Regions from separate parts of the Paenibacillus sp. F024 genome, predicted to be linked through region 4. Evidence: riboswitches for the same ligand, from Rfam matches in the RefSeq annotation. Region 4 holds a riboswitch; each other region holds the start of a gene.

Region 1 (5,718 bases), on a different contig from region 4:
AATCCATCCCCAATGCACCTACGAGCAGCTTCGCAAACTGCGCACGGGTCAGTGTCTCATCCGGGCCGAATATTCCCGACGCCACTCCTTCAACAATACCCCTCGCGGCAAGCGTATCGACGTACTGCTCCGACCAATGTCCTTGCATGTCTGCAAATGCTACATCGTTCAGTATAACGGCATATGTACCTGCGCTTGTTATAGGGCCATTCACGGCGAACTTGCCTGCAGACATGTTTCCGCTAATGAAGCCCCAACGCTCTAATGCCGTATCATACTGATACAGACCGAGTTTTCGCTGTTTGCTTTCCGAAAGCAAGTCACCGTCATACTGCATCTCCAGTGTAGCCGGAACTTTAAAAGACTGCGGCACTGTCAGTTCAACCGGTCCCGCGATCAACTGCCCGGCAGCCGGCATTCCTTTGGCTTGCATGCCTGCCGCATCCTGCGGCATACCCAAGGTTATCCTCGTATCACGGTCAAGGGCGCCGGCCAGGACGCTCAGCTTCGCACTGCCATCGGTTGAAAGCACTTCGCCTCCATTGGGGCCGATTATGGCGCCAACTGGTTCAATGGAACCTGCAAAGGAACGGCTTTGTCCTGTATTTTGCCTGATGAACGTTCGCATGATTAACTTATTGTCCTTACCTGCAAGAAACTGATCGCCCCAAAAAGGGTACACCGTTTCTCCAGGCTGTCGTGCTACTGTGAATGTTTCGCCGGTTTTTAAGTTAACGCCAATCATCACAGCTTTCCCATCACGTTCCTCAATCCAAGCTCCCATCGTTTTGCCGATGGTCAAATAGGTATCGCTGAATTCCTTGGTCTCATAATCAGTTAAGCTCCTTGGACTGAAGGCCGCATTATCCAAACGGAGCATCGCCATCTTGGTCTTTAATTGTTTATTCATCTGTCTCCACAGCACGGTATTGCCGTTAAATACGAAGCGGTCCACATAATGATCTTTAGGCAGCTTCACAAGCGGGCGAATCTCACCGGTTGCAAGGGTCAACATATCCAACCCGCTGTCCGAATTTTTATACAAGACCTGGCCTTCAAAAACCACATGTTCCCGCCCCTTGCCAAGACTTGTTTCTTTTGCTGTGGACAGATCGTAATGCAGCATCTCCGACGTCTCATTGTTATGCCAAACGACATCATTACCATGAATAGCCGGATGTGACATCATACCCAACGAGAAATTAATTCGCTGCCGTTCTCCGGTAGTCAAATCGTATTTGAATACATTCCACCAATAACTGGCAGGATCAGGCAAGCCTAGCTTGTCGAGCCAAACAACCGTATTACCGTATATGACAGGATTGTCCTTCCGGGTAGGCGTGTTGGTGATCGTCTTTGTTTGCCCTGTAGACAGGTTAGCCATATGGATTTGTCTGTTGCCTTCCCCATCCGGCTCATACCAAACCATAGAATCACCGTTAATATAAACGAGTCCGCTGTTATCCGGCAGTCCTGCGAAAGCCGGCAGTCCCTCTGACTGACTATACTGCGCAGCCCATGCCGCAGGTGTTGCGACAGCCATGACGGCTGCAGCAGCCCAACCGATCAGCATGGCGTTTCTTGCAAACTGCAGTAATTTGCTTTTCACTCTGTCTTTCCCCCTTTACCTCAACAAACAAAAAAATACAGCACCCCAACCGAGCGGCCCGGCTATCATTCCACCGTTTAGTACCGATGGATTAGACCCGTGGCTTTGCGTCTCCGACTTTCGAACGGATTTGCCTTTTATCCAGCTTATTGGCAGCTGTATTTTTTTCTTCTAAATACTACTATAGGGGCTAAATAACTAAGAACCAAGAGTTTTTTTGTCATTTTGTGTAAAATTTCACAGAAAGTGAATAAAGGGTATCGCATCATACTTCTTTCCAAAGGTAGTCCTTAAAGATTTCCCATTGAATATTAAAAAAGCACGGAATCGCGCAGCCAGCGCGATTCCGTGCTTTTTTTCATGCTATGCTTTTCTTAAGATTATCCGTTACGATCCCGCTCCGCGGTACCTCTTTACTCCGTAATTCCATACCGTCAGCCCGAGGGTCAGGAAGACCGCTCCTACCAACGGCGTCAGCAATGCGAACGAACCCCAATTGGCCCGGTCCAAAAAGTACGCCGCAGGGTAAAAGCCTACAAACCCGAACGGAAGCACCCAGGTCAGCATAATATTGATCAGCCGGTTGTAGATGGTCATCGGATATCGGCCGTAGTTTTGCAAATTCCACAGCATCGGCGTAATGCCGGTCGGCGAATCCGAAAAAAACGACAGCGAAGTAAAGAAGATATAGATTCCCCCATAGATCATCATCGAACCGGCAACCAACAGAATAAATACGAACGGATCATACCACATCAGCCCGAGATCAAGCCGGCTCCAGGAATAGCCCATAATGATCATGCCGGTCAATGCGCTGAACAAGGACGACGGATCCATATTTTCCAGCATCAGCTGCACGAGATTGTGCGCCGGCCGCGTCAGAATCCGGTCCATCTCCCCTTTGACAATATACCGCTCGCTGAAGCCCCACAGATTGAAAAAGGTAATAAACAGGCCGTAAGGCACCATAAAATAACCGTAAATAAACAAAATTTGATGCTGGTTCCATTCACCGATCGCAGCCGTATGCTGGAATACGACCAGAATGAAGAAAAGATTCAAACCGTTAAACAGCAGGTCCGATACGACCTCCATCCAAAAATCGGAACGGTAGGTCAGCCTCGTTTTCATGTAGTTTTTCAAATAATTGATCAAAAGTCCCGCATAAAACATATGTTCCTCAACCTCCCTGCACGAACAGGCGCGACCGCGCGCTGCGCCAGAGTACAAAAAGCGGGATAATCAGCAGCAGGAACCACAGGAGCTGGGTGCCGAACACTCCGTACACCGCCGTTCCGGTTACCTTTCCTGTAAAGACGGAGCCAGGCAAATACGTAATGGCGGGAAAAGGAAGAAACTTCATCAGCCCTTCGGCCCACCCGGGGAAGAACGAAATCGGCACCACCAGGCCGGAGAATAAGTCGACGGCCACCCGTTTCATGCGCATCAAGCCTTCATTGTTTTCAAGAAAAAAAGCAAATAAGCCGGTAATAATATTAATTTGTGAATTGATCAAAAAGCTGAAGAACAGCATGACCATAAACACGAGCCAAACCTGCGGATCCGTCGGCAAACTGACGGGAAACAAAAAAGAAACGATCGCCATTCCCGGTACGGAAAACAACAGCAGACGAAATAAGCCTTCGCCGAGGCCCTGCATCATTTTGACAATAATATAGTTGTAAGGACGGATGAACTGAATGGCCACACTGCCGTCTTTGATTTCATTGGCGATTTCTCTGTCCAGGTTATTAAAATAAAACGCCCGCGCCATCCAGGAAACAGCCACATAAGTGGTCATCTGGGTGACGGTCATACCGCCGAGCAGCTCCTTCGATCCGTAAATCGCCTTCCATAGAAAGTAGTATGCGCCAATATTGAGTGCATAAATGATAATTCCGCTGTAATAATTGACCCGGTAAGCAAGCATCATCAGAAATCGGATGCGGATGATATCCAAATAAGCGCTAGACATGCAGGGTCACTTCCCGTTCATCAGGCTCTTCCTGAACCCGCCGTTTGACGTCGCTTGAACCGGTTTTGTAGATTTCCCGTACGATATCGTCGGTGTTCGTTTCGACAATCTTGATATCTTCAATGCTCATCGCGCCCACGACGCGGGCCAATACATCCGAGACGCTGCTCCGCTGCTGCGGAATCCATACTTTGGCCGTCAGCTCGTTATCCAGCGACCAATCTACTTCCAGGCCGCGGGTCAATTCCTTCAAACGCTGCAGCGCCACCGGCTCCGCAAACCGCAGGATGACTTCCTTGCCTTTGCCCCAGCGTTCCTTGAGCTCTTCCAAGCCGCCGTCATAGATAATCTTCCCGTCATCGAGCATAATGACCCGGGAACACAGCGCTTCAATATCTTGAAGATCGTGGGTCGTAAGCAGGATGGTTGTGCCGAACCTCTTGTTCAGTGATTTCAAAAACTCGCGGATTTCCGTTTTTACTACAATGTCCAGTCCAATGGTCGGCTCGTCCAGGAACAGGATTTGCGGGTTGTGAATCAACGAAGCCGCCAGCTCGCAGCGCATCCGCTGCCCGAGACTCAGCTTGCGCACCGGCCGGTTCAACAGGTCGCCCAGCCGCAGCCTGTCCACCAATTCATCCAGCCTGGCGCGGTAGTCGCTCTCGGATACGCGATACACCTTCTTCAGCAGCTCAAACGACTCGATCACGCCGATATCCCACCACAGCTGGCTGCGTTGGCCGAACACGACTCCGATGCCGCGGACAAACTTTTCACGTTCCTTATAAGGAATGTAGCCGTTGACCCGAATGTCGCCCGAGGTCGGTACAAGAATGCCGGTAAGCATTTTGATCGTCGTTGATTTACCGGCTCCGTTCTCCCCGATATAGCCGCAAATTTCCCCTTGGGGGATTTGAAAGCTGATATCCTTGACGGCCCTGACCTGGGTATACTCTCTGTTAAATAGATCGCGAATGGCACCTTTTAAGCCTTCGCGGTTCTTTTGCACCTTAAACTCCTTGCGGAGCTCATGAACATCGATGGCCCAACTCATGGCACATCATTCCTCCTGTCAGAAAATGCCGAAGCTTGCAGGGACGGCTCGAAACCTTTTATAATGAAATGTAATAGTTTCCTGCCCTTTATTGCGCATGTTTCAGCTGTATTGTCTAATCCTATACACGTTATCATACACGAACGGCCCGGTTTGGAAAAGCGGACACCCCGCAGGAAAGGATTTGATTTCCATGGCACGCGCGTTCAAAAGAATTTTCATCATCGCTCTGCTTCTTCTGCTCGCAGGCATCGGCTATTATACATATGCCTTTTTAAATTTTGCGAACAATATTCAACAATCGGATTCAGGAAGGTTTGGAGGGCTGTTGCCCAAACAAGTCAGTATGGCCGGCAACGACGCTCCTCCTCGATGGGAAGGCAACGAACGGGTCAATATCCTTATTCTCGGAGGAGATTCCCGCGGCGGCAAGGGCGACGTAGGCCGTTCCGATTCGATCATGGTCGCTTCTATCGACCCTATGACAAAAAAGGCGCACTTATTCTCTATTTTGCGTGACACTTATGTGAAGATCCCGGGAGCAGGAAACGATAGGATTAACGCAGCCTATGCCCTCGGCGGACCGAATCTGTCGATGAAAACGGTCGGCGAGCTGCTCGGCATTCCGATTCAATACTACGTCATGACTGATTTTGAGGGCTTTATCGCGCTTGTGGACGCTATCGGCGGCATTGAAATCGACGTGGAGAAGGATATGCGCTACAAGGATTCCGCGGACAATCATCAGTATGATATCAACCTGAAAAAAGGGCTTCAGCAGCTCGACGGAGAGCAGGCGCTGCAGTACGTGCGGTTCCGTCATGACGCGCTGAGCGATTTTGCCCGCACGGAGCGGCAGCGCAAGTTTCTTCAGGCGGTGGCGGAGAAGATGCAGACGACCGGCTCCCTGATCCGTCTGCCCAAAATTTTGACCAGCATTGACCCGTACATCCAAACCAACCTGACCACCGCCGATATGCTGAAGCTTGGAGCTCTTGCCTATGAGGCTAAAGCGGAGGGCATGGTCACCAAACAAATTCCCCCGACGGAGCTGCTCAAAGAAAGACGGGTCGGTGGAGC
Region 2 (5,718 bases), on a different contig from region 4:
TTCAATTCCAGCGAGACAAGCTTACCGTCCTGCGGCAAACCGCGAGCCAGACAGATGCCGCTGTAACCCCCGAGCGCTCCGATTTCCAGCACCTCTTTTGCCCCTGCGATGCGCACAAGCATGGTCAATAACCGCCCGTAACCGGCAGCGATCGAAATTTCCGGCATGAGGTTGGCGCGGATGCTTTCTTTCACCCGCTCCAGCAGCTCATCCGTATCAAAAAGCTCATCAAGATACTGCTCCGCCGTTAATGGCGATGTCATGTTGTTTTCCATTCCTTCCCGATTCCGAGACATACGGCTGCAGCACTTAATCATTGCTGCTAATACGTTTGCCTCGTTGTATAATCACTGTCAATCGCCTATACTAATTAATTGTATGGCTTTTCCAAGCTTAGTTCAACCTGTTTATATTCGGGCTTTTCCCTTCATAACAGATACGGAGTGAATCAGTATGACATTACATTCGATTGAAATTATCGCCACCTCCCCTATGGGGCTTGAGGCCGTAGTGGCCAGAGAGGTTCGCGATCTAGGCTACGATCAAGTCACGGTTGAAAACGGTCGGGTGACGTTCGTCGGTGACTTTTTAGCCATATGCCGCGCCAACCTGTGGCTTCGTACGGCCGACCGCGTGCTCGTCAAGATGGGACAGTTTAAAGCCCGTACCTTTGACGAGCTGTTCGAGGGAGTAAAGGCTCTGCCTTGGCCGGATTGGATTCCCGAAGACGCGGAGTTCCCCGTCGAAGGAAGATCGCACAAGTCACAGCTGTCCAGCGTGCCCGCATGCCAAGGCATTGTCAAGAAAGCTGTTGTGGAAAGCATGAAGCTGCGATACGGCACGGAGTGGTTCCCCGAAACCGGCGGACGCTTCGTCATTGAGATGTCGCTTCTTAACGACACTGCTACGTTAACCCTGGACACCACCGGACCCGGTCTTCACAAGCGCGGCTACCGCAAGCTGGTAACGGAGGCCCCGCTGAAAGAAACCATGGCGGCGGCCATGGTACTGCTGAGCCGCTGGCAAGTCGAACGCCCGCTTTATGATCCGTTCTGCGGCTCGGGTACGATTCCGATCGAAGCCGCGATGATCGGATGGAATTTGGCTCCCGGCTTACGACGCAGCTTCAACGCTGAAGAGTGGCCGCTCGTTCCTCATGAATTATGGAATCAAGCCCGGGAAGAAGCTTATGATTTGGTAAAGGATGACATCCCTCTCCAGATTACAGGCTCCGATATCGATCCGAAAGCCATTGATGTCGCATTGGCTGCGGCGAAATCGGCCGGTCTGGCAAAGGAACTGACCCTGCAGGTGAGCCCGGTTGCCAAGGCCATGCCGCGGGGAGACTACGGCTGTATCATCACGAATCCGCCTTACGGCGAGCGCCTGGGCGACCACAGTGAAGCTGAACGGGCCATCCGACAATTTAGCCATGTATACGAGCAGCTGCCTACATGGTCTGCCTTTATCCTAAGTCCAAACAAGCAGCTTGAGCATCACATGGGGCGCAAAGCCGACAAGAAGCGCAAGCTGTTCAACGGCCGAATCGAATGCAATCTATACCAATATTTCGCCCCCGGCGGTCTATACGGCTGGCGCAGCAACAAGACAGAGTCTCCTCCCGATGCTTAAGATGGGCGGTCCGCTCTTTCGATCATCCTCTCCTGATTTTACTATTTCCATGTTGAGGTAATGGCAGTCTCAAAACCGGACAAACCAAAGAACCGCTTTAATGGCATTACGCCATTAAAGCGGTTCTTTTTGCGCTATGTATGGGTATTTCAGTTTGGCCGTCAGGCCTGACGAACCGTAGTCCCCCTGCAGCTCAAATAATCGAACAGCGGCATGAAAACGTCATTTTCCGCTTCACATCTAACAGACAGCTTGACCTCACCGCGCCAGTAAAAATTAATGATTTGATGGCTGCGCCCCTTCACCATTTCGACGTCCCACCATGGCGCAGACAGTTCATAGACCTCACGGTTGATGAACAATTTGGGGCCCTCGTTTGACAAAAACACGCCTACGAAATCATCCCCCACTTTCGTGTAAAAGCCTTTTCTTGATACGATGCTTCGATTCTGACCCTGCATCAGTTTCACTCCTTTTTCAAAAACAAAGAAATTCTCCATCTACGGGCACAAGAGTCTGCAAGTCTATGCGTCGCTCCGCACCTTCGATAACTGGCTGGCTTTGCGCCGGAACCTGCACTTTAGCCCCTATAGCTTTGCGTGCCCAGGCTTTCGCCTGGTTTGCCTTTATCGAGTACGCTCGAAAAATGTCTTTTTATGAAAGTTTATTTTCTTAAGAATAAAAGATAAGACCTAAGGAATACATAATTCCAATTTCCCAATTTCAACAAATCTATTGAGCCTTTGGAACTATTTTCAATGATTAACCTTCTATTTACACTAAAATCGCCCCTTCAGAATACGATTTTAGATGCTTGACACCTAAAAAAATGAATAAAATAGAAAAAAGCGGATTTTGAAGCCCTTATGGAATCCGCTGCAATCTGCGGTCCTATAAGCGTCTCTTCATCCGCTTTAATGTCACTTCACATATTTACTAGCCTTCTCGATCGCTTCGTCCTCCGTCTTGCCGGTAACATATCTGCCGTTGATGAAGATGAAGGCAAAGCGGGAGCATGGACCGCAGTAAGATTTGCATCCTACCTTGATTTCCGCGTCGGGGGCCAGCTTCTGCAATTTGGGCAGCGCCGTTTTGATTCTCATATGCTTGCATTTGTCACAAATTCGTATATCGTTGGCCATACGGGTGTTTCCTTTCTATTGCAGCTTACCTATACGGAACCCGACTAAAGCATTAGTGGTCGCCGTGGTTGCCTTTGCCCGGATTGGTCACCGAGAAGCCTTCCTCAGGCACATAGAAATAATCGATGCGAATCCCGTCCAAAAACGGATCATCCTTCTGAAGAATAACGTCGATGCCTTTGTCGGTCGAGACGACGACATCGTTCTCCGTAGGCTTGTCTAATTTCATACCGTAATGGGCATGATCACCGTGCGCATGCGTCACGAATACGCGAAGCTTCAATTCCTTGTCTTCTTCTTTTTCTATTTCGGCCAAAAGCACTTTGGCGGCATTACGCGAAATTTTGCAATTCATGACTTCCATCTCCCAGCGCTATCGTTTTCACCTTATTGTATAGAAACTCGGGAGCGAAAGCAACTTTTATTGCAATACGATGATCGTACGGCTGCATCCGACTGTAGACTTACACCCCATTCATATCCGTCCTCGTTCCCCATCCCCGGTACCCTCCGTTGTGTTGCTATTGTGTGACTTGTTATATAAAACGGAAAGTAGTGAATAATTTTAGATATTATGACAATGGAAATATTAACTTACCCTAAGGTAACGCGCTTCAGGTATCATACACCCAGCGCTTCGGTGAGCTGCAGCGCAAAATCAAATCCGTCAGCCCCAAATCGTTAACGGACACGCTGCGTCACCTGGAGGACAACGGCGTGCTGAAACGGACAGCCTACCCGACGGTCCCCTTTACCGTGGAATACAAGCTTACGCCTAAAGGCCAGGATTTGCACCGGATGTTAAAAGAAATGAAGCTCTGGGCGGCCGGATGGTGTACGCCAGCCGCAGAGGAATGATAAACCCGAGGTGACCGAATGATTCATTTTTACCGCAAATATTACAAAACCATCTTCGACATTGCTCTCCTGATTGTCACGGTGTATTTGTTCATGTACATCTTCAGTCTCTTATACCGGATTGCAACGCCGATCTTCTTTGCGTTTCTCATTTACATGATTATCGAGCCGCTCGCTAAATTCCTGCACCGCAGAGGGCTCAAGAAATCGATCGCTTCCGGCATCTCGACCATTTTATTTATTTTGGTCATTCTTGGGGCGATTACCGGACTCGGCGCTATTTTTACAACGCAGATCTTACAGCTTAAAGACAAGTTCCCCGAGTACACGGCCGTCATGGAAAGGGAAATCATACAGCGGTCCGAAGCTCTACAGGACTATTTGGGTCCGTTGCCAACGCAGGATCTGATTGAGCAGGCCAAAGAGTATTCCGCAGTCATCACCAGTAAAATCACCCAATTTGTGACCGGCTTTATTACGGGAACGTTTACGGCATTGACCTCCGTCTCCACCTTCTTGATTAATTTTGCCATCGGGATCATTCTGGCTTATTTCTTGAGCATCGAGATCGAGTCATGGAAGCGGACGGCGGAAGAGAAAACGCCAAAAACGTTTAAAAAAGCGTTCCACTTTCTGCGCGAAAATGTATTGAAAGGCATCGTCACCTACATCAAAGCACAGGCTAAGCTGATTACCCTTACCTTTATCGTCGTTTTCATTTCGCTGCTCTTATTGGGAGTGAAGAACGCTTTCTCCATCGCGCTGCTATCCGCGTTATTCGACGTGCTTCCGCTTTTGGGCGTATCCACACTCTTCATCCCGTGGATCATCTACCTGTTCATCGTTGGACAAACGACGCTGGCGATCTGGTTGTCTGTGCTGCTTGCCGTGGTCATTACAACCAGACAAATCCTTGAGCCCAAAATCACCGGCGATTCGCTAGGCGTATCCGCCTTTACCATGCTCGCGTTCATCATCATCTCACTTTCGCTCTTTGGTGTCGCAGGGTTGATTTTATCGCCGATACTGATCATTCTGATTAAGGCGCTGTATGAACAGGGATACTTGAAAAGATGGATTCGCATGCCTGCCGAAGAATATGAACAAGAAACCGGGGCCATCCGTTAGGCCCAAGCTACAACAGAGCTGCCCGCCCGGGCAGCTCTTGCCATTCATGCACCGTATTTACGCTCAGCCCGATCGGTAAACCAGTTCATCAGCAGCATCATGACGGCAACATCGTCAATAGGCAGCGCCGGCAGCGCATCAGGCATAATCCAATACACCAGTGCCGGGACGGCGAACAGCAGCTTCTCACGGACAGGAATTCTCGAAGAGCGCAGCAGCGGCACAATCCGGCGAAACACATGCGCCCATCGCCTTATCGATAATAAACGTCTCCACATGATGCTATCTCCTCCCTTGTGCTGCTCTTCAAACTCCTTATTCCCATTATACACCATTTGCATAGCAGCTTGCTGCATGGCGCACAGTATAACAAAGAAGCAAGCGAACGGCCGTTATGGCAGCGTCAGCTTGCCCCTTATCAAAAATACGCTTTTGCTATTTATGCTTTTTGCCTTGAACCGACGCCAGCCCCTCCAGCATGAGAGGAGTGAGATCGTAATAAATTTCCTCGAACTGCGAAAGAGGCAGCGGGTTAACACCGAAACCGGCTTCCACGGTGAATCCGGGTCGCCGATACTCTTGTATAAACCAATCTTTATACCCCGCATCGCTGTCCTGCAGCTTAACCGCTTCATATCCGCTCACTTCGGCCCAACGGCAAGCTATCGCTTCCGATTCCCGGGGCTCCAGCTCCCGGTAATTCCAATAGATTTCTTTTCCCTGTGTGTGAAACGCTGCCACAAGCTGAAAATCACGGCTTTTCGTGAATTCCGCCATTGCCGCCGCTTCCGGTTCGGTGAGCGGAGCAATTCCGGTATAATCCCTTGGACCCGGCCCGGGGACACTGCGGCGGTCGCGTTCGATCTCCCAGTTCGCCGGGAACTGATCATTAAGATCCACTCCGCGAATGTTCGCCTTCCAGCCCGAGAAATCCAGCGACCTGCCGTTCCATTCGACC
Region 3 (5,718 bases), on a different contig from region 4:
ATCGGAGCTGATCATGCTGCCGCCAAACTGGTACAGAAGAGTCGACCAGCGGTGAGGCGTAAAATCCCATACCAAGCCGTATTTGGCTCCGCCTTTTTCCATAACCTGCTTCAAAGCCGCCTGGAATTCATCCCAAGTCCAAACATTATCCGGAGAAGTCGGCACTTTCACTCCGGCTTTATCAAACAAGGTTTTGTTATAGATCAAGCCGTTGGCCGTTACGTCCATCGGAGCGGCTACAACCTTATTGTCCACAACATAGTATGGCTTAATGGAATCGATGAACTGCTCTGTAAATTTGTCAGCGCCGCCCACATAACTGCTGAGATCCAAAGCCTGTTTGGAAAACGCGCCGATTTCCGTTGTACTGATCCGCGCCAGCGCCGGTGGTTGGCCGCCGGTAATCATCGTTTTCAGCTTTGTTGCCAAATCCTTGTAAGCAATTTCGATCAGATTGATCTTCACATTCGGATTTTTTGCCTCATAATCTTTAATAATGCCCTTCATGATTTCGCCTTCTTTACCATCGGAAAACCATACAAAGTCAAGTGATACAGCTTTGCCGCTTTCAGCGCCTCCTGCATCGTCTTTTTTTGCACAAGCCATGGACATTAAGGCCAGAAGAACAAACACCATCAAAATCGATATGATTTTAAAGTTTTTCTTCAATTGTGACATCTCCCTATCTTTTTAAACTGATGATTTTATGAACAGCATGGAATGCGGTGAAACCTAAGTTGTTGAAATCAGCTTCCTGAAATTTTGAGGCGATACCCCTGCGTATTGTTTGAACGACCGGCTAAAATGGACGGAGGTATTAAAGCCCAGCTTCTCCGATATTTCGCTGACGGGTTCATCGGTGGTGCGCAATAATTTCTTGGCCTCTTCAATCCGTTTGCTTATCAAATAATTATTGATGGTGTAGCCTGTCACTTCTTTAAAGCAGTGACACATATAGTACTTATTTAAGTGAAGCGCTGCGGAAAGATCAGCAAGATTGATGCTTTGCGTGAAATTTTGATTAATATACTGCAAGATCCGTCGCACATTGGCCTGACTTTGCGATTGCTGCTGTGACGGCAGCATTTCGATCAAGTGCTTGGACTTGCGGTAAATTTTGATCAGCAATTGAGTCAATAACGTCCTCAAAACGACCTCGTGGCCAAACAATTCTCTTTCATTTTCCTGGTAAATCGACCGATAAACGCTTTCAATTTCCGAACGCTCTTCCACATTCCAGCGAATCAATAAGCCGCTTGGAGCGTTAAACAACGACAGCAGCTTTTCATACATCGGTTCAGGCACATGCCCTTGCAGGAACGCTTCGGTAAAATTCACATAGCTGCGCAGGTAAGGAACATCCTTCTGAGGATTGACCCGGTGTATCGTACCCCCATTAAACAGCAGCATATCTCCCGGCAAAAGCTCGTATATATCTTCCCCAATCACATAATTGGCATTCCCGCGAATAAAATAATAGATTTCAAAGCCTTCGTGAGTATGCACAGGCCAGTTATACTGCCAATCATCTGCATCCGCACGGACATAAATCCCGTTTCTTTTGAGTGCAAGATTGGTGGGAGTATGAATCATCAATGCCGTGAACCCCCCTTTCCGGATAGCAAGATGTGCAGAACCAGGATTTTATTCGACAAATTTCGAACGCTTACATTTGAATATTAACACACATTCGACTATATCATATAACGGATATTGCTGTTAATTTAAACAGAGTTGCTGAAAATATGTTGAGCGTTTTCATTCTTTTTAGCTTTTTAGCCTCACGGGCACGCAGCTTCCCTTCCCCCTAGCCTAAACGAAAAAAAGCCAGGTCAGACCGCAGCACGGTTCACCAACCTGGCTTTTTCTAATACCCTTCTGCTTGGTACAATACCCTGCAGAAACTAAACTTTGAATTTCTCAATCAAGGATTGCAAATCCTCCGCCATCTTCGTTAAGGCATTGGCCGAGGAAGTGATTTCCTGCATAGAGGCAAGCTGTTCTTCCGTGATCCCCGCCACCTGCTGGATATTGTCCGCTGTTTTTTCCGAGACCTCCGTCACGATATCCATAGCGGAAACAACTTTAGCCGTACTTTCGGAAATGCCTTGGGATAGCTCTGAGGTTTCGCTGATTTGCTCCACTACCTCAGCTACCGATACGGATATTTCTTCAAAGGAAGCACCCGCCACGTTAACCGCTTTGACTCCCTCTTGAACCTCTTGCGTCACCGATTGCATGTTCCGGATCGTGGTATCCGTATCCTGCCGGATATCCGTAATCAAATGGGCTATTTGGTTGGCGGACTCCGCAGATTGCTCAGCCAATTTTCGGATCTCCTGAGATACAACGGCAAAGCCCCTGCCGTGCTCCCCTGCTCTGGCCGCTTCTATTGCCGCATTAAGCGCGAGCAGATTCGTTTGCTTGGAAATCCCTGTAATGACATCAATGATCTTTACGATTTCAGAGGATCGCTCTCCGAGGCCCTGAATGACTTGAGCCAAATGATTAACGCCCGCACCAATCGATTGCATTTGGTCAACGGCCCGCTGAATCGCATCATTGCCTTCCGCCGCCCTATCCTTGGCATGCATCGCCGACAAGGACATCTTGGCTGCATTGCCGGATATCCGTTCTACCTGGCTTTCCATTTCGTTCATGGCTTGTCGGGTTCCTTCGGTGCTCCTTACCTGCTGATCGGTCCCGACAGCGGCTTCCTGCATTTTTACGGCAATTTGCTCGCTTGCCTCGGCGCTGACTTCCGAGCTGGATGAGAGCTGCTCGGCGGAAGCCGATAGCTGGATCGCATTTTCGCTTACCTGGTACAAAATCGAACGTAAAGAGCTCGACATTTCGTTAAAGCTCTTTCCTAATTGACCTAATTCATCGTCCCGGGAAACCATGATTTGTTCCGTCAGGTCTCCCTCGCTGATTTTTTGGGAAACATAATTGATTTGCTGCAACGGCTTGATAATGGATTTAAGGATCCAATAAAGCAGCAACCCGCCTAGGATAAACGAGACGAGCAGGACAAACAAGGTATTCTTTAAAATAGGCGCCGCTTCGTTGGAGACCTCTTGCTGAAACATCGTGCCGGCGATTTTCCAGCCGGTCTCGGGATTGGTCACAAAAGCCATCTTCTTGGCATCATTTTCGTACATATACGAAAAATATCCTGATTCCGCTTCGTACAGCTTGGAGTTAATTGCATCGCCGCTAAGATCGGTACCCGGCTCAACGGTCGGATGAACCATCATTTTGCTATCCTTGTCCAGAATATAGACATACCCTTCCTTACCGATCTTCACACTGCGGGTAATTTCGGCAAGCTTTTCAATACTCACATTGATCGCGGATACCCCAAGACCGTCTTTGTTGGCCTGAGCAACGGTGACAACCAGCTGATTCGACGACCTCGATATGTAGGGTGAAGTGATAACAGCCTGACCCTTATTCGCCATGGCCTGCTGATACCACGGTCTTTTCCTCGGATCGTAATCCGGGGGGTTCTTAAACGAATCGGGAGCATTCATGAACAGTCCCGTTTCTGTTCCTACATAAACCTGCTCGATTTCCGGATGGACCGCTTTATAAGCTTCCAATTGTTTGCGTACTTGGGGGTCGCCTCCGATATTTCCTCCATCCAGCGACGTCATGCCGGCCACCTCCAGGTTTTGCGCCAGCCCTGCCACATCCTGTTTCTTGGATACAATAAATTCGTTGAACACATCGTTTAACAGCTGGACATTGGTCTGCGCGGCAAGGATCATTTGTTGGTCCACTCTATCTTTCGCCGTAAAATAGGAACCCAATGCGATAGCGAAGGTCGGAAGGACAAGGACCAAAATAAACGAAAAGATTAATCTGTTTTTCACCGAGGACAAGGACCTCTTGCTTATCCTCAGCTTATTGCTTTGAAACCGGGTAAATGGCCATACAGTACGTTTCATCATCCTATCTCCTCTCACTGCATTAAAAAAAGCACTTTCTCGAAAAGTGCTTGGCGACGCCCTCAGCGCTTATTCGGTAACCCGGCTGCCATAGAACAAAGATTTCGTTCCTTAGACCCGCGGCTTTGCGCCCTCATCTTTCAATGAGTATGCCTTTATCGCTTTTCTATCCTTTTTAAGATATGCCCCCTACATTCGTTGGAACGCGGCTAAAATAATCAAGAATACCTCCATCACCTTTTTTTTGCATTAAATCGCAACACTGTCTCATTTAGAAACAATATATCCTCATTATATAAAGAGATATCTTGGCAATCAATGGCTTTCATGTTTTATTTTTGAACATTTTATTCATTTTTCTTCATAGATTCCATCGATTCTGACAAATCCAAGAAATCAAAAATGGCTGCCCTTCGGGCAGCCATTTCAATTTATTCCAACTCTATGTTCTTAGCCATCTTTACAATTAGCGTTTTCAAAGCATCCGAAAGCAGCCCGCTAACGGCCTGCCTCAACGATCACGCCGTCAAAAGCGGCCCGGTAGATTTTCCGGATATCTTCTTTCTCCAACGGCAGAGGACTGCGGGCCAGCAGGCGTTTTTGCTTTGCTCCGTCCTCCGTCAAGCTGTCGAGCGCGCTTTCCGGGATATTAAACCCGCTCAATGTGTTCGGGATACCCACATCCTTGACCAAGCGCTCCAGCTCCTCCACGCAGCGATAAGACGCTTCTTCCTCGGACAGATATGCGGAGTTTCCTCCCAGAGCGTTCAAGATATCGGCCATTCGTTTGGTGCAGCTTTTGCGGATATATCCCATCACGTACGGCAGCAGGACGGCATTCGATTCCCCGTGGGCGATATGGAATTGACCGCCGATCGGATACGCCAGCGCATGTACTCCCGCTACCCCGGCATTGAAGAATGCAAGCCCCGCCAGATAGCTTCCGTTGCTCATATCAACCCGGGACTGCTTATCCTTGCCGTCGGCAACCGCTTTCCGGAGTGAGCGGCTGATTAAACGAATCGCCTGCAGGGCCAGGCCATCCGTAGTCGGATTGGCATTCACCGAAACGTAGGCTTCGACGGCGTGCGTGAGCGCATCCACTCCCGTTGCCGCTGTAACCCTTGGAGGAACCGTAACCGTAAGCTCCGGATCTACGATGGCCGCATCAGCCAGCAGGTTATCGTGAGCGACCACATCTTTAGTGCTTTCCAGGGAAAGGACGGAGATATTAGTTACTTCCGAGCCTGTACCGGAGGTGGTGGGAATCAGGATCTTAGGCAGCCCTTTTTTCTCCACCTTCCTCGTCCCGGTCAAATTCAAATAATCGGCCACGGGTCCTTCATGCGCGGATAATACGGCGGCCAGCTTGGCCAAATCCATCGCACTGCCTCCGCCCATACCGATCACCATGTCAAATTTGCCATCCTTCGTGTAGGCCACCAGCTTTTCGCCGACCTCCAATGGCGGTTCAGGCACGGTATCCGCATACACCTCGACTTCATACCCCTTGGCTTTTAACGGGGCAAGAACGCGTTCCACTAATCCGATTTGCACCAGAACGGAGTCGGTCACAAGGAGAATTCGGGAAGGATGAACTTTCTCCACCTCCGGGAGAAGCTGGGCTATAGCTCCCCATCCTGTATAACTAAGCTGTGTAAATACCAGTCTGGCATGTTCCATGGGTTACTTCCTCCTTTACCTCTCTTGCCTCATTCGTAATAGCCTTCTGTCGATTTGCGGAATTTTGCAAACTGAGCGGCGTCAT
Region 4 (5,718 bases):
TTGAACAGCAATCGGAATGGGCGATCAAGCTGGCGCAAAATTTAAACGACCTCGCCAGCTTTCAGGAAAAAGAAATGCGTTTTTCACCCGTTTTCATAAAAGCGATCGATCTGATGCGGTTTTTATATAAACGGACGGAACCGGTGATTCGGGCAAGCGGATTCCAATGGTCGCACAAGCCGCTCGATGAGCTGTTCGAGGGGGACATGCTGATCGTGAGGGGAGACCTTTTTTTGATCGAGCGCTTGATTGATAATTTGGTATCCAACGCTTTAAAATTTACACTTCCCGGACATAGGATGAGTCTGTCCTATCGAATGGACGGGAGGATGCTTGAAATGGTCTTCGAAAACGACGCGAATCGGCTTGACGAACAGACGCTGGAGAGAATGTTCGAACGGTTTTATAAGGAGGGCTCGCCTGAGGTTGGGAGCGGCATCGGACTGGCCGTCTGCAGGGAAATTATCCAATTGCACGGAGGAGAAATCCGCGTCTCCCAGTCGGAAGAGGGCAGGCTCTGTTTTTATATCCGGATGCCGGTGGAGACGATGGAGTCATCGGGTCATTATCAGGCACAGTAAACCCTGGTATCATTCTATCTCTTGATTGTTGAGGCCGTCCCCCGGGGACGGTCTTTTTGGTTATAGGGCGGCATACATATGTAGCAGTTCTTAATCTGGAATTCAGGTGCGCGAAACCGGAGGGATGTCCTATCGAATCGGAGCAGACAAGACTGAAAGCCGAGCTGGAAGACTGGAAAGCGCGTAATCGGACGTTAATGGAAGAGATCCGGCAGATCGAAGAGCAATGCCTATCCGACCGGAAGAATGCTCCTGAAAAAGAGGCCGCCTCTTTGCTGCTGGTATGTCAAGATGAATGCGCGAAAAAGTTATATGCCTTGCTGAAGCAATTGCGAGAAGAAGACATGCTGCACGAACAGCTGCTGCTCGAAAAATATAAGAAGCTGGAAAGCCTGAAGAGTGTTTTGGAGGAGGCATTGAACCTGATCCGTAAAGCGATGGCTGAGTATTAGAGCAGTGCCAAAGGAGGGACTGGCAATGGATTCAAACGAGTGTGAAACGTATCCCGATCTTCTGCAGCTCATAGAAGAAGAGAGGCTGCGGCACGGTAAATTGCTTGCAAGGCTGGTTTCTTTTAAGCATGGGCCTCCGCTTCCCGAAGCGGATAAAGAATATATCGCTTTGCTCCGAAAGAGAACCAAAGCCTCGGTGCTCTTGCTGCAAGGACAGAACGAAGCGGATATGCTGGCTTTAAACGAAAGCTACCAACGAAAAAAAAGGGAGCGCGAGAAAAAAATCGCAATGGTTCAGCAGGAGATTGTTATCATAAAGCAGATGCTAGGCATGCTGCAAAATGAAGTGGAGAAAGCATTGGAGGGCCACCCGCGAATCCAAAAAGAGGATATGGACGAGCTATCCGAGCCTGACAGATTAAAGAAAAGCTATATCGTAGGGAAAAGAACGGGCAAAGATTTGATTGATCAGGAAGGCAAGCAGCTGATCGCAAAAGGCGACCTGATTACGATGGAGTTGATTGAAAAAGCCGAGCAGTCCAACCTTCTCGTGGAGCTTATTCTGCATATGAGGAAGTCGGAAGAAAGTGAGACTTAAGGTTCAGTTCTTTTGAACTATTCATTGGATGAATTGATGACTTGACAAAAAATATGATTCGTGAGATACATATTGTATCGGAATAATTTGGTTCGACTTGGTTCGTCATACGACTCCTAACTAAATAGGAATGGAAGCGTTGAAGTCTACTCTTTATATGGGCACTTGGAGCAGACAGAGCTATTAGTGCAACCGGCCATTTGATCTTCGTGAGGATTTTACGATGGGACGGTGTCCATAATGAATAACAAGCTCACAGTCATGCTTTCAACGGAAGGAACTTACCCCTATTTTCAAGGCGGTGTCAGCACCTGGTGCGATATTTTGGTCCAAAAGCTGAAGATGGTGGATTACGTCATTTTCAGTGTGGTGGCTGACCCGTTCATTACTCCTCAATTCAAGCAGCCTCCCAATACGCAGGTAACCCAAATGCCCCTATGGGGTACTGAGGAGCCCTGCGAGCATTTGAACATTCCATTCTCACAGGTTTACCTTTCCAAAAAAAGAACGGTTCACAAAGTTGTGAAAGAAAAGTTTATTCCTCTATTCACCGATTTGATTAAAGAGATTATCAGCTTGGACAAAAATCCGCTCCGTTTTGGTCAAATCCTCTATGAAATGAATCAATATTTCGGCCATTACGAATATAAGGAAAGCTTTAAGTCCGAAATCACTTGGGACGTTTATAAGGAGATCATCTTATCGTCTTGCAAGGATCAGCGCACTCATTTGCCGGAGCCCGATATTTACGGCTTGATTCAAAGTCTTGGCTGGATTTACCGCTTTTTTAATATTTTGAACAATCCCATTCCCAAAGTTCATGTTTCCCATTCCTCGGCTGCGGCCTTTTGCGGTATCCCGGCCGTGCTGGCAAAACTGGAGCATAAAACGCCATTGCTGTTAACCGAGCATGGAGTTTACCTGCGAGAGCAGTATTTGTCATTATCCAAAAGAGGGTTATCCGCCTTTTTAAATACGTTTTTGATCCGGCTGGTATCCTCGATCGTGAGTCTGAATTACACCTATGCCGATCAGGTCTCTCCGGTATGCGAATATAATACGCGTTGGGAGTCCAGGCTCGGAGTGGAGCCGAGCAAAATTAATGTTATTTATAACGGTGTGGACGAACATGTTTTCAGCGTGGCTCCGATGACGAAAAATGAGCATCCGACGGTCGTTACAGTGGCACGTATTGATCCCTACAAGGACATATTAACACTGATCCGCGCTGCCTCTGCAGTCAAGAGGAAGATCCCGGATGTCCGGTTTGTCATTCACGGAAGCGTAGCCGTACAGGAATACTATGAGGAATGCATCGCTCTGCGGGATCAGCTCGATTTGACGGAGACGGTCATTTTTGCCGGGCATACTCAGGATATGACGGCGGCTTATCACAGCGCAGATGTTATTGCCCTGTCAAGTGTGACGGAAGCCTTCCCTTATGCCGTCGTGGAGGGGATGATGACGGCCAAACCCGTGGTGGCCACGGATGTAGGAGGCATAAAGGAGGCTCTGGGAGATACGGGCTTTGTCGTGACCCCGGGAAAAAGCGAGGAGCTGGCCGATAAAATCACCCTTCTGCTGAACAATTCCGAGTTGAGGAGCGCATTGGGTGAACGGGCAAGGGAACGGGCGATGAGGTTTCTGACGCTGGATAAAGTGCTGGAGAATCATTTGAAAAGCTATATCAAGCTGTCTGTTTATGCACACGAAAACACCGCTGCGGCCCCGGGATTATCTCTTGAGCAGCTTCAAAAGCTTCATGCAGAGCAAGCGTATATTTTAATGTCGCGGGGTTATTACAAAGAGGCGGCGGCCCAGTTTCGTTCAGCCGTCAATATGCAGCCTGCGGCAGTGTTTACCCCCGTGTTGATCGGGGAAATTGCGGCGTGTCATGAAAAGCTTGGAGATCATGAGCATGCGCGGATGGAGCTGGAGAGGATGAAGCTGCTGATGCAGCTGGGTGCAATGAAGAAAACGAACGGTGGTAAGCAAACCGCATAACGATCGCTGGACCTGGGAGGTCAATGGATTGTGGATACGTTATATAAGAAATTGATATCCGACGCGGAGGACGAGCTTAAACAGCTGATCGCTGAAAATGAGCAGTGGAAGCAAAAGCTTGCCGGCGTAAGAGAGCATGATGCCGTGTCATCCGTTTTGGAGGAAGAAATTTCATCTCTCATTATGATGTCCCACCTCGAAAACACCAAGCATATCTACCAGATTACCGAAGAGCTGCGGAAGGAAGAGGAGCAGCTTGAACGTTTAATTATGGAAAAAACCCGGAAATTGCAGCGGTTTAAGCAGCTCTTGCTTGAGACCATTCACAGCGCACGAAGCAAAATGTCGGAGTCTTAAGACGGGGGGGAAGTTTGTGGCTTCAGGTCAAGGACCGGGTATCCCTAAGGATAACGTCAAAAGTTTGTGGAACCAATTTTTTGTCTTGAGACAGCAAATCGAGAGCTTAAAGAAGGAAAACCTTCAGCTGGAAAAGGAATGGAATGCTAAAAAGCATCAAGTTAAACCGCCTGCAGCCACACATGTTTATAAAGATCTGATCCTTAAGAAGACGAAAGATGCCGTCGTGTTGTTAAGTCAACAAAAGGAAGCTGAGCTCGAACGTGTCCGGGCCGAATTTACTGCAAGGAAGGCGGAGAAGGAGGAAAGAGCAAGCCAAATCGATGAAGAGCTGCAGATGGTTCAAAGCATGCTGCAGGCGATGCTGGATGAGCTTGAGAGGGTTGCCCTGCAGCTTGGTGACGGCATGCCGACGGACATGGATATGGAGGCGGGGAGTCCGCAGACGGCTGAAAGCGCAGAAGAGATTCTTCAAGCTCCGGCTCCGGTTACCCAGTTCATGCTTCAACCTGAGGAACCCGAGCGGCAGCCGGAACCATTAAGCGGCTTTTGGGATGACATTAACGAGTACATGGGTGACCTCGATGATCGTCCTCAATCGGGGGGACCTGTGGAGGATGAGGCTGCTCCAAGCTTGGAGCTTAAGGAACACCGGATGGAGACGGGCGTTCCTTCTGAGCTGAACGGCTCCTTGTCGCTTAACCAACCTTTTATTGCCGAACCTCTGGCTGCGGCAGCGGCGGATACTACAGGTCGCGGGAGCAAGGTTGTACCGCTGAAGCTGCAGGGCTCACAGGAAAAAAGAAGCCCCGTGTCTCCATTAAACGAGGAGATCGATCTGATCAAAAACCAGTATATTGTCGGCAATAAGGCGGGTGAAGATCTTTATGACCGCAATGGACAGCTTATTGTCAGTAAGAACGGCATGATTACACCGGAGGCTGTGGCTAAAGCGGAGGCGGAAGGCAGGATGGCGGATCTGATCGTACATATGATTTTACCTGGCTTTGGTGATCAGGAGCATGAGTGAAATCGTAAAGCTTCGTACCAAACCTTTGGTTCAAGAAGAACACAGGGAGCTCTTCAATATATTGATGAATGAGATTCTGAAGAGGAATTTGCAGCCGCAGGACATGTACGAAATTGCCTCTTTGCTTGAATCCATGGGCTGGACCGACCAGAGAACAAAAAAAGAATTCGGAATGAACGATGTCTTTGAATTGGCTGAGGAGCTGTGGAACGCCGTACAAGACAAAATCGTATACAGCCCGTTTTCCAAAATCGAAAAAAACCCGGTGCTGGTTACCGTCGTAGAACTGCTGCGCGCTTTTCTCAGAGGCGTCATCTTCGCTCTGCCGATGGCCATCTCGGTGTTGTCCATGCTGACCTTGAAATTTTCGCTTTGGTCCTTCGAGAACTTATCGGTTGAATTGGCTACAAGCATTGCCATAGGCACGATCCTGAGCTTTATGACGGTAGGAGGCTTTACTCAGGCGATCGCCAGACGCGGGTTCTTTTATATTATCCAAGGGCATTATCATCTGGCTAGAAGAACGACCTATTTATTTATCCGAATCGGGTTCATCGTATCACTGGTATTATCTGCCATTATCTTGGTCACGGATATTTTCTTTACCCTGTTTCCCTACCGGATGCTTTTTTACATCGTTGCTTATTTTATCCTGTTGAATTCCATTTGGCTCACCGTTACGGTGATGTACATTCT

The links. A riboswitch is a leader RNA that binds a small molecule or an ion and turns the genes downstream of it on or off. The one in region 4 is predicted to bind cyclic di-GMP.
Region 1: it holds a riboswitch for cyclic di-GMP, as region 4 does, so the genes downstream of both, ACZYR9_RS22370 (S-layer homology domain-containing protein) here and pelF (GT4 family glycosyltransferase PelF) in region 4, are expected to answer to the same signal.
Region 2: it holds a riboswitch for cyclic di-GMP, as region 4 does, so the genes downstream of both, ACZYR9_RS15135 (hypothetical protein) here and pelF (GT4 family glycosyltransferase PelF) in region 4, are expected to answer to the same signal.
Region 3: it holds a riboswitch for cyclic di-GMP, as region 4 does, so the genes downstream of both, ACZYR9_RS09915 (methyl-accepting chemotaxis protein) here and pelF (GT4 family glycosyltransferase PelF) in region 4, are expected to answer to the same signal.

What each region holds. Positions count from the first base shown of each region.
Region 1 is NZ_JBVASZ010000031.1:20,733-26,450, forward strand. It holds gene ACZYR9_RS22370 (S-layer homology domain-containing protein) at 1-1,609, opposite strand, end outside; cyclic di-GMP riboswitch class I at 1,659-1,754, opposite strand; gene ACZYR9_RS22375 (ABC transporter permease) at 1,997-2,782, opposite strand; gene ACZYR9_RS22380 (ABC transporter permease) at 2,790-3,584, opposite strand; gene ACZYR9_RS22385 (ABC transporter ATP-binding protein) at 3,577-4,638, opposite strand; gene ACZYR9_RS22390 (LCP family protein) at 4,832-5,718, shown strand, end outside.
Region 2 is NZ_JBVASZ010000013.1:80,562-86,279, reverse strand. It holds gene ACZYR9_RS15145 (O-methyltransferase) at 1-263, opposite strand, end outside; gene ACZYR9_RS15140 (THUMP domain-containing class I SAM-dependent RNA methyltransferase) at 454-1,632, shown strand; gene ACZYR9_RS15135 (hypothetical protein) at 1,794-2,093, opposite strand; cyclic di-GMP riboswitch class I at 2,176-2,267, opposite strand; gene ACZYR9_RS15130 (YuzB family protein) at 2,553-2,774, opposite strand; gene ACZYR9_RS15125 (iron-sulfur cluster assembly accessory protein) at 2,827-3,129, opposite strand; partial or broken gene ACZYR9_RS15120 (winged helix-turn-helix transcriptional regulator) at 3,402-3,632, shown strand; gene ytvI (sporulation integral membrane protein YtvI) at 3,651-4,760, shown strand; gene ACZYR9_RS15110 (hypothetical protein) at 4,805-5,038, opposite strand; gene ACZYR9_RS15105 (M14 family metallopeptidase) at 5,196-5,718, opposite strand, start outside.
Region 3 is NZ_JBVASZ010000007.1:109,606-115,323, reverse strand. It holds gene ACZYR9_RS09925 (ABC transporter substrate-binding protein) at 1-612, opposite strand, end outside; gene ACZYR9_RS09920 (AraC family transcriptional regulator) at 733-1,596, opposite strand; gene ACZYR9_RS09915 (methyl-accepting chemotaxis protein) at 1,905-3,875, opposite strand; cyclic di-GMP riboswitch class I at 4,023-4,114, opposite strand; gene ACZYR9_RS09910 (iron-containing alcohol dehydrogenase) at 4,449-5,633, opposite strand; gene ahlS (AhlS family quorum-quenching N-acyl homoserine lactonase) at 5,663-5,718, opposite strand, start outside.
Region 4 is NZ_JBVASZ010000037.1:29,178-34,895, forward strand. It holds gene ACZYR9_RS23650 (sensor histidine kinase) at 1-581, shown strand, start outside; gene ACZYR9_RS23655 (hypothetical protein) at 638-1,033, shown strand; gene ACZYR9_RS23660 (hypothetical protein) at 1,059-1,631, shown strand; cyclic di-GMP riboswitch class II at 1,755-1,838, shown strand; gene pelF (GT4 family glycosyltransferase PelF) at 1,872-3,635, shown strand; gene ACZYR9_RS23670 (hypothetical protein) at 3,666-3,992, shown strand; gene ACZYR9_RS23675 (hypothetical protein) at 4,009-5,022, shown strand; gene ACZYR9_RS23680 (hypothetical protein) at 5,015-5,718, shown strand, end outside.